DNA from 4 places in the Streptomyces sp. NPDC085866 genome. Region 1 is predicted to be linked to each of the others. Evidence: riboswitches for the same ligand, from Rfam matches in the RefSeq annotation. Region 1 holds a riboswitch; each other region holds the start of a gene.
The links. Region 1 has a riboswitch for cyclic di-AMP ahead of ACIF83_RS30995 (C40 family peptidase). Riboswitches for the same ligand answer to the same signal wherever they lie in the genome.
Positions count from the first base shown of each region.

Region 1 (2,193 bases):
GGACGCGCACGCTCATGGAGGAGATGCTGGTCCTGCACACCGGACGCACCCCGGAACAGGTCCACCAGGACCTGGAGCGGGAGCTGGTGCTGGACGCGCCGGGCGCACTGGCGTACGGCCTGGTGGACGGCGTCGTCCCGAGCCGCAGGGACACCCCCGGCGCACAGCACGCGCGGTGAGCCGGCCGATGCTGCCACCGGAGCTTCCACCGCTGCCCGCCCTGACCCGCGCCGAGGGCGAGTTGATCGACCGTTACCTGGAGGCGGTCGACCTGCTGGGCCGGATCAACCCGGCGCAGTCCGGGGACACCTACCGCGGGCTGCGCGCGGCGCAGGCCCTGGTGCGCAAGGCGTCCGAGCTGCGCGACGCGCTCGCCCTCATGCATCAGCGCGGCGAGACGGAGCTGCATGGGGACACGCTGGCACGGGCCTTGAGGGTGCTCGACGGCGAGCGCCGCACCGCTCGCGTCGTGCTCCCGCCGGACTGCGTGGGCTGATCCGGACGCCCGTCCGGCCCGACGGGACCCTCGTGTCGACGGACCCGTCGGAGCCGGACTCGAAACGGCCCGAACGATGTACCCCCGGCCGGCGTATCTTCGGAACTTTTTCCGGGTCTCCCGGCTTGCGCAGTACGCCGGTTCAAGGTCGGCGAGAAAGCGCTTCGTCCCAGGTCCGGGGCTACGCGCGGGATTTGACGATGCCTCGAACGTAGCAGCGTCCACCCGAACGGGTGAGTGGTGAGTAACGCCACAAATCCCCGATTCCATTGGGATTTTCCGACTCCTGTGAGTGAAGATCCCTGTCTGACGACAAGCCCCCGCCACCGCGGCGGGGCGATCCGGGCGGACGCCGAGTCCTGCCGCCGCCCTGGATGACCGGTCGACAGGAGTGGATCGGCAGGAGTGGAGGACCCAGGCAAGACGGGTCGCCGGAACGGACGTTCGTCGCACAGACGGGCGCCCGCACCGAGCAGCCCTTGGGGTGAAGCCGCGACAACGCGGCCGGGCAACTTCGCCAGCCCGAATCCGACAGGTCATCCTTCACAGGCGGCTGACGAAGGGTTGCGCATGACTGCGCTCAATCGTGTCCCGTCGCTCATGGCCCGGGCCGGTACGGCCTCGGCTCTCACGCTCGCCGCCGTGGGCGGCTCGATCGTGGTCCCGGGCCTCGCCACCGACGCCTCGGCCGCCAGCACGGCGGCGAAGGCACTCCAGGTCGCGGCCTCCAAGAAGGGTGCCCCGTACGCATGGGGGGCCACCGGGCCGCGTCGCTTCGACTGCTCGGGGCTGACCCTCTACTCGTTCAAGAAGGCGGGCAAGAAGCTGCCGCGCACGGCCGCCCAGCAGTACAACAAGACGCACCACATCTCGGCCAGTAACCGCAAGGCCGGCGACCTGGTGTTCTTCCACTCGGGTTCCAGCGTCTACCACGTCGGCATCTACGCCGGGAAGGGCAAGATCTGGCACGCGCCGAAGACCGGGGCCGTGGTGCGGCTGGAGAAGATCTGGAGCAGGAGCGTCTGGTACGGCCGGGTCAGCTGACCCGGGCTCAGGGCAGGAGCGGCTCCAGGAGCAGGGCCGCTCCGAGCACCGTGAGCGCCGCCCCGGTGCCCGTCTGCAGTATGCGGGCGGCCCGGGGCCGGCGCAGCCACCTGCCGAGGCGGTCCACCAGCAGGGCCACCGCCTGGAACCAGGCCAGCGCCAGCGTGCAGACGATCAGCGCGAGCAGCAGCGTCCTGGGCAGCGCGGAGTCGCCGGACGGCACGAACTGGGGCAGCAGGCTGAGGAAGGTCAGCGAGGCCTTCGGGTTGAGGACGTTGGTGACGAAGCCCTGCCGCAGCGGGTGCGCGGCCGACGGTGCCGCCTCGACGGAGGCGACGGCGGGCCGCCGCAGCGACCACAGCGTCCGCACGCCGAGCTGCATCACATAGGCGCCGCCCAGCAGCTGCAGCGCGCGGAAGAGCGCGGGTACGGCGACCAGCACGGCCGCGACTCCGGCCACCGCCAGCGTGGTGTGCACCAGGAGGCCGCCCGCGATGCCGAGCCCGCAGACCGCGCCGGCGCGGCGGGAGACCAGGGCGTTGCGTACGACCACCGTGAAGTCGGCGCCCGGCATGGCGACGAGGCCGGCGGCGATTCCGGTGAAGGCGATGAGCTGTGCGTCCATACGGCCAGCGTGCACGGATGGAGCCTTC
Region 1 covers NZ_JBITSQ010000013.1:87,873-90,065, forward strand. The annotation lists gene ACIF83_RS30985 (ATP-dependent Clp protease proteolytic subunit) at 1-179, shown strand, start outside; gene ACIF83_RS30990 (hypothetical protein) at 188-496, shown strand; cyclic di-AMP (ydaO/yuaA leader) riboswitch at 847-1,063, shown strand; gene ACIF83_RS30995 (C40 family peptidase) at 1,067-1,540, shown strand; gene ACIF83_RS31000 (LysE family translocator) at 1,548-2,165, opposite strand.

Region 2 (2,193 bases), on a different contig from region 1:
ACGCGCCGGGGCGGGGAGCCCGTGGGGACGGGGGGACGACCCTCACGAGGCCTTCAGAGTGGGGGCAGGCCTTGTGAGAGCACTGTGGTTCCGGTGGGAGCCAGGTGTCACTTCAGGTGCAGCTGCTGGCCCGGGTAGATGAGGTTCGCGTCCTCGACGATGTCCTTGTTCAGCTCGAACAGCTTCTTCCAGCCGCCGTTGACCTTGTGCTTCTCGGCGATCGCGCCGAGGGTGTCACCCTTGACCACCTTGTACTCGCCGTCACCCTTCTTGACCTTCTTGCCGGTCGGGGTGGTGACGGTCTGGCTCGCGGCCGGGCGCTCGGCGGACCGGGAGGCGGCCTGCTGCTCGGTGGCGCGGGTGGTGGTCGTGGTGGTCTTCGAGGAGCTGCTGCTCGACGGGGCCGCCGCGGTGCCGCTGTACGGGGTGCTCGACAGGCCCGTGCCGCAGACCGGCCAGGCGCCCTTGCCCTGGGAGGCGAGGACCTTCTCGGCGACGGTGATCTGCTGCTGCTTGGTGGCCAGGTCGGCGCGGGCGGCGTAGGCCGTGCCACCGTAGGCGGCCCAGGTGGAGGCGGAGAACTGCAGGCCGCCGTAGTAGCCGTTGCCGGTGTTGATCGCCCAGTTGCCGCCGGACTCGCACTGGGCGACCGCGTCCCACTCGGAGGCGGTGGCGGCGGAGGCGTTGCCGGCCGCCATCAGCGGGGCGGCGACGGCGGCGCCGGTGACACCGGCGAGCGCGATGACACGGGTGGCCTTGAACGGACGACGGTGCTTGCCCTTGCCGGAGAACAGCATGGATCGATCCCCTCACCGACGCCTGCGAGGTGAGCTGTCGGGTTCGGGCCGGTTGAGTTGCCCGGCCGCGACCCTTACGGGACGCGGCTTCACCCCAAGCCGGTACCGACATCAACTGCCGGTCCCGGCACTTACCTTGGGTCCCCCGCTCCTGCCTACGGCGCATGACGCGACGACTGTTCCCGGGCAACCGCTGGCAGGACTCGGCGTTGCGGATGCCGGGGCTCGTGGTGACGAGCGGCCTTGACCGTAGACAGGCGATCGGCGGAATTTCAAAGACGATCAGGGCTTCTGAGACTCATCCCACACTTTCGCCAAAACGGACATTAAGGAGCGAAGCGGGGCGTCAACTCCCGCTACTTATCGCCCTTTTCGGCACCGACTTTCAGGGTCTGACCGGCACTGATGTGGTTCGGGTCGGTGCCGATGGCCTTCTTGTTCTCGGCGTAGAGCGCGTGCCATCCACCGTCGAGGTCAAGGGAGTCGGCGATGGAGACGAGGGTGTCGCCCTCGCGGACGGTGTAGGTGCCCGGGTCGCGGTCGGCGTGGCGACCCGACGGGGTGTCGCTCTGACCGTTTGCCGTACTTTCGTCCGCACTCGCACCGCGGTGACGTCCGCCACTGCTGAGGGCGCCGGTGTCGACCAGGCTCCAAGAGCTGCTGGTCTGCCACGAATTGTCCGAGTCTTCCGTTGCGGGATCCGTAGTGACGGACTCGCCGCCCTGGACATCCCCGGAGCCGGGCGATACGGATTTGTCGGACTTGGGAGTGTCTACCCCCTTGCCGGAACCCTTGGAGTCGGCACCCTTGTCGGCACTCGGGGACGGCATGGTCGTCGCATCCGAAGAAGAGTCGGACGAGGGCGACGAGGAGGACGAATCCGGCAGATCGGACGGGTCGGAATTCTCGTCGGAACCGGAATTGCCGTCCTGGTTGGACGAGTCCGAGGACGTGGAGGAGTCACCGGATTGCGCCGAGCCCGAGTCGGAGCCCGAGACGCCCGTGTCGACATCCACGGAGCCGGACTTCGAGGTCATGCCGGCGAGCAGGGCGCAGGTGGCCCAGGGAGTGGTGCCCTGGTCGGCGAGAATCTTCTCGGCGACGGCGATCTGCTGTGAACGGCTGGCCTGGTCGGCGCTGGAGGCGTACTTCGTGCCGCCGTACTTGGCCCAGTCGCCCTGGGATATCTGCAGACCGCCGTAGTAACCGTTGCCGGTGTCGGCACTCCAGGAGCCGCCGCTCTCGCACTCGGCCACCTTGTCCCATGTGGTGCCGTCGGCCGCGTTGGCGCTCGCCGCACCGAGGAGCGGGATGGCGATGGCGGAGCCGGTCACGCCGGCCGCGACGAGGAGGGCCGGAGCCTGGCGGGGGCGACGGTGACGACCGTTCCCGGAGA
Region 2 covers NZ_JBITSQ010000006.1:97,584-99,776, forward strand. The annotation lists gene ACIF83_RS16165 (transglycosylase family protein) at 108-797, opposite strand; cyclic di-AMP (ydaO/yuaA leader) riboswitch at 802-970, opposite strand; gene ACIF83_RS16170 (transglycosylase family protein) at 1,154-2,193, opposite strand, start outside.
Region 2: another riboswitch for cyclic di-AMP. It lies ahead of ACIF83_RS16165 (transglycosylase family protein); the one in region 1 lies ahead of ACIF83_RS30995 (C40 family peptidase).

Region 3 (2,193 bases), on a different contig from region 1:
GCCCGCCGCGCCGCCAAGGAACTCTCCAAGGAGCTGTTCCCGGCGACCTCGCGCATGTCGCGGCCGCGCCAGGGCACCGAGGAGACGGTCGAGAAGATCGACGCGGCGGCCGTGCGTGCCTTCTACGACCGCCATGTGCGGCCCGCCACGGCCACCGTGGTCGTGGTCGGCGACCTCACCGGCACCGACCTGGACGAGCTGCTCGCCGACACCCTGGGTGCCTGGACCGGCACCCCGGGCACGCCGCGGCCGGTGCCGCCGGTGACCGCCGACGACACCGGCCGGGTGGTCATCGTCGACCGGCCGGGCGCCGTCCAGACGCAGCTGCTCATCGGCCGGATCGGGCCCGACCGGCACGACCGCGTGTGGCCCGCCCAGGTGCTCGGCACCTACTGCCTCGGCGGCACCCTCACCTCGCGCCTGGACCGCGTCCTGCGCGAGGAGAAGGGCTACACCTACGGCGTGCGCTCCTTCGGGCAGGTCCTGCGCTCCGCGCCGGACGGCACGGGCGCCGCGATGCTCGCCATCAGCGGCTCCGTGGACACCCCGAACACCGGTCCCGCGCTGCAGGACCTGTGGACGGTGCTGCGCACGCTCGCGGCGGAGGGCCTGACCGACGCCGAGCGGGACGTCGCCGTGCAGAACCTGGTCGGTGTGGCGCCGCTGAAGTACGAGACCGCGGCGGCCGTCGCGAGCACGCTGGCGGACCAGGTCGAGCAGCACCTGCCCGACGACTTCCAGGCGACTCTGTATCAGCAGCTCGCCGGCACCGGCACCGTGGAGGCCACCGCGGCCGTCATCAACGCCTTCCCGGTGGACCGCCTGGTGACCGTCCTCGTCGGTGACGCGGCCGAGATCAAGGCGCCGGTCGAGGCGCTCGGCATCGGCGAAGTCACCGTCGTGGCAGCCGAGTAGCGGCTTCGAGGCGCCCCGCGCGCGTGGGGGCCCTGACGACCCGACGGGTCGTCAGGGCCCTTTGTCGCGCGGAGCCCTTCCCAAGATGTCCGAATTGAGGCAGAGGTTGCCTGTCTGGCCTGTGGGATGCGCTACAAAAGCCGGGATCCGTTTGGGGATCGAAAGTCGGGCCGCATAGCGTCGACCGGGCTGTTCGTCAGGCAGTGCGCCGCGCCCGCGGCACCGGACAGTCATCGCCGAGTCCCCCACGGCGCGAGCCAGGGGAGCCGGGGACCCACCGCAGTCCCTGGGGTGAATCGGACGCCCGCGCACCGGCGAGGGGGTCCGTAGGAGACCTTCCTGCTCCGAACCCGTCAGCTAACCCGGTAGGCGAGAGGGAAGGAAAGGACCAGCCACTTCATGGCGTTCATGTGCGCCACCGGGAAGCACCGCAAGCCCGGTCGGGTCAAGCGCACCACCGCTCAGGCGGCCGGTGTCGCGGCCCTCACCACCACCGGTGTCGTCGGCACCCTGGCGGCCGGCCCGGCACTCGCCGCGGACAACTCCGTCGAGGAGACCGGCCTCACCCCGGTCATCACCGTCAGCGACACGGTCGCCGAGCAGATCGACGCGCAGGCCGAGGCCCAGCTGGTGGCCGCCCGGCAGAAGGCGGCCGAGGAGGCCGCGGCCAAGGTGGCCGTCGAGGAGGCGAAGAAGGAGCGCGAGGCCCAGGCCCGCGCCGCGCGAGAGGCCGAGCGCAAGCGCCTGAACGCCTTCGTGGCCCCGATCGCGCACTCGTACGTCTCCACCGGCTACAAGGCCAGCAGCTCCCTGTGGTCCTCCGGCTCCCACACCGGCATCGACTTCCACGCGGCCAGCGGGACGTCCGTCCACGCGGTCGGCTCCGGCACGGTCGTCTCCACCGGCTGGGGCGGCGCGTACGGCAACCAGATCGTGATCCGGATGGCCGACGGCATGTACACCCAGTACGGCCACCTGTCGTCCATCGGCGTCGTCGTGGGCCAGAAGGTCCTCCCGGGCCAGCAGATCGGCCTGTCCGGCGCGACCGGCAACGTCACCGGACCGCATCTGCACTTCGAGGCCCGTACGACCCCCGAGTACGGCTCGGACGTCGACCCGATCGCCTATCTCCGCCAGCACGGCGTGAACGTCTGACGCTCCGGCGCACGACATCCCGAAGCCCCGGCTCACGAGCCGGGGCTTTCGCCGTTTTTCGCAGCGCCTGCGGCATCCACTGTCCAAAAAATATCCATGGATTCCGGCCCGCCGTCGGAAATT
Region 3 covers NZ_JBITSQ010000016.1:98,833-101,025, forward strand. The annotation lists gene ACIF83_RS34645 (M16 family metallopeptidase) at 1-915, shown strand, start outside; cyclic di-AMP (ydaO/yuaA leader) riboswitch at 1,140-1,302, shown strand; gene ACIF83_RS34650 (M23 family metallopeptidase) at 1,315-2,070, shown strand.
Region 3: another riboswitch for cyclic di-AMP. It lies ahead of ACIF83_RS34650 (M23 family metallopeptidase); the one in region 1 lies ahead of ACIF83_RS30995 (C40 family peptidase).

Region 4 (2,193 bases), on a different contig from region 1:
GCGGGCGAAGAGGAAGTCGCCGGTGAGGACCGCGACCGAGTTGCCCCAGCGGGTGTTGGCGCTGTCCACGCCGCGCCGCACGGACGCCTCGTCCATGACGTCGTCGTGGTACAGCGTGGCGAGGTGGGTCAGCTCCACGACGACGGCCGACGGCACGACGCCCGGCGCGTACGGATCGCCGAACTGCGCCGCGAGCATCACGAGCAGCGGCCTGAACCGCTTCCCACCGGCCCGTACGAGGTGCTGCGCGGCCTCCGTGATGAACGGGACCTCGCTCTTGGTGGCTTCGAGCAAGCCTTCCTCGACAGCCGCCAATCCGGCCTGGACATCGGCTTCCAGAGCCTGGTCCCGCACGCTCAGCCCGAACGGCCCGACGACGGTCACGAGGGGTCTCCTGTCTGCTGGTGTCTGCTGGCGATTACACGGTTTGTCGATAGGTCGTTGCCATCACTCAAGTCAGCGTATCCGGTCCTGTTTCGATCACCGATAGCGCCCACCGGTCCAGCCCGGGCGGTATCGGATCACGGCCGGTATGTTTTTGATCATCTGATAAGTGTGGGTACACAACGACTTAACAGGATCTCGCCCGATTTGTCGCGAACCGCGCGGCGGGCGAGGTACTCCTTTTGCGCCACACCCGGCGAATCTCCCGAATCCCCCATGTCTGATTTGATACTCTTTGCCATTTCGTGAATTGGGTCACGCGCGCCCATGAATCGGCCACTCGGCACCACCCCCGTTCTCCCCTTGCCGCATTGGCCAGTTGAGCGTTGGCAACCGCAAAGGATCAAGTGCCCCATTCGGAACAGATCAAGGTCAAATGCCTCTTTGGGTGAATCCAGTACTTGTTCCTGACATGTGCTGTCGCATAGCTTCCGGGCCAGTCAGACGAACGCCGAATCCTGCCGCGTCTGACACCACCCATCGACGAACTCATTCGTACGGCAGGAGCGGGGGACCCAGGTAAGCCGCCTGACCGGACGACGCACGTCGCGCCGGGACGGCTAGGGGTGAAGTCGTGCCTCCCCCCAGAGGAACGGCCGGGCACCTCCCCGCCCGAACCCGACAGCTCACCTCGCAGGCGACGGAGAGGAACGTCCCCATGCCTGTTGCCGCTCAGCCCCGCCGCACCCGCACCAACCGCCTCGTCCGCAAGTTCGCCGTCATCGGCACCGGCGCCGCCGTGCTCGCCCTTCCGCTCATCGGCGCGACCAGCGCCTCCGCCGCCACCCCCACGGCCGCCACGGCGTCCACCACGCTCGCCGGGTACCCGAACAACCTCGACGGCTGGATCCGTGAGTCGCTCGCGATCATGGCTCAGAAGGGCATCCCGGGGACGTACAACGGCATCTACCGCAACGTCATCCGCGAGTCGTCGGGCAACCCGGCGGCCATCAACCTCTGGGACTCCAACGCGGCCAAGGGCATCCCGTCCAAGGGCCTGCTCCAGGTCATCGACCCGACGTTCAACGCGTACCACGTGGCCGGAACGTCCTACGACATCTACGACCCGGTCGCGAACATCACGGCCGCCTGCAACTACGCGGCCGCGCGCTACGGGTCGATCGACAACGTCTTCGGCGCCTACTGACCGGCGCCCACGGCGGGCCACTACTGATATCCCGGTCAGTCGGTCGGGAACAGTCTTTCGAGGACGACGGCGATGCCGTCGTCCTCGTTCGACGTGGTGATCTCATCGGCGACGGCCTTGAGTTCGGGGTGGGCGTTGGCCATGGCGACACCCCGTCCGGCCCAGTCGAACATGGGGATGTCGTTGGGCATGTCGCCGAAGGCGAGCGCCCGGTCGGCGGCGATCCCCAGGTACTCGGCGGCCAGCGCCAGCCCCGTCGCCTTGGTGACCCCGCACGGCTGCAGTTCCACGGTCCCGGGCCCCGACATCGTGACCGTCGCCAGCGAGCCCACCGCCGAGCGAGCGATCGCCGCCAACTCGTCGTCGGACAGCGTGTGGTGGCGCAGCAGCACCTTGCTGATGGGCTCGCACCACAGGTCGTCGCGGCGGCCGACCTGCACGGCGGGCAGGGTCGGGTGCGGCATCAGATACCCGGGTTCGATCAGGGTGAGCCCTTCCACACCGTCCTGGTCGACGGCCGCGTAGACCTGCCCCACCTCGGCCTCGATCTTGCCGAGCGCGGTCTCGGCCAGTTCCCGGTCCAGCCGGACCGACCACAGCAG
Region 4 covers NZ_JBITSQ010000010.1:132,295-134,487, reverse strand. The annotation lists gene ACIF83_RS25840 (polyprenyl synthetase family protein) at 1-384, opposite strand, end outside; cyclic di-AMP (ydaO/yuaA leader) riboswitch at 884-1,099, shown strand; gene ACIF83_RS25835 (transglycosylase SLT domain-containing protein) at 1,103-1,591, shown strand; gene ACIF83_RS25830 (HAD family hydrolase) at 1,627-2,193, opposite strand, start outside.
Region 4: another riboswitch for cyclic di-AMP. It lies ahead of ACIF83_RS25835 (transglycosylase SLT domain-containing protein); the one in region 1 lies ahead of ACIF83_RS30995 (C40 family peptidase).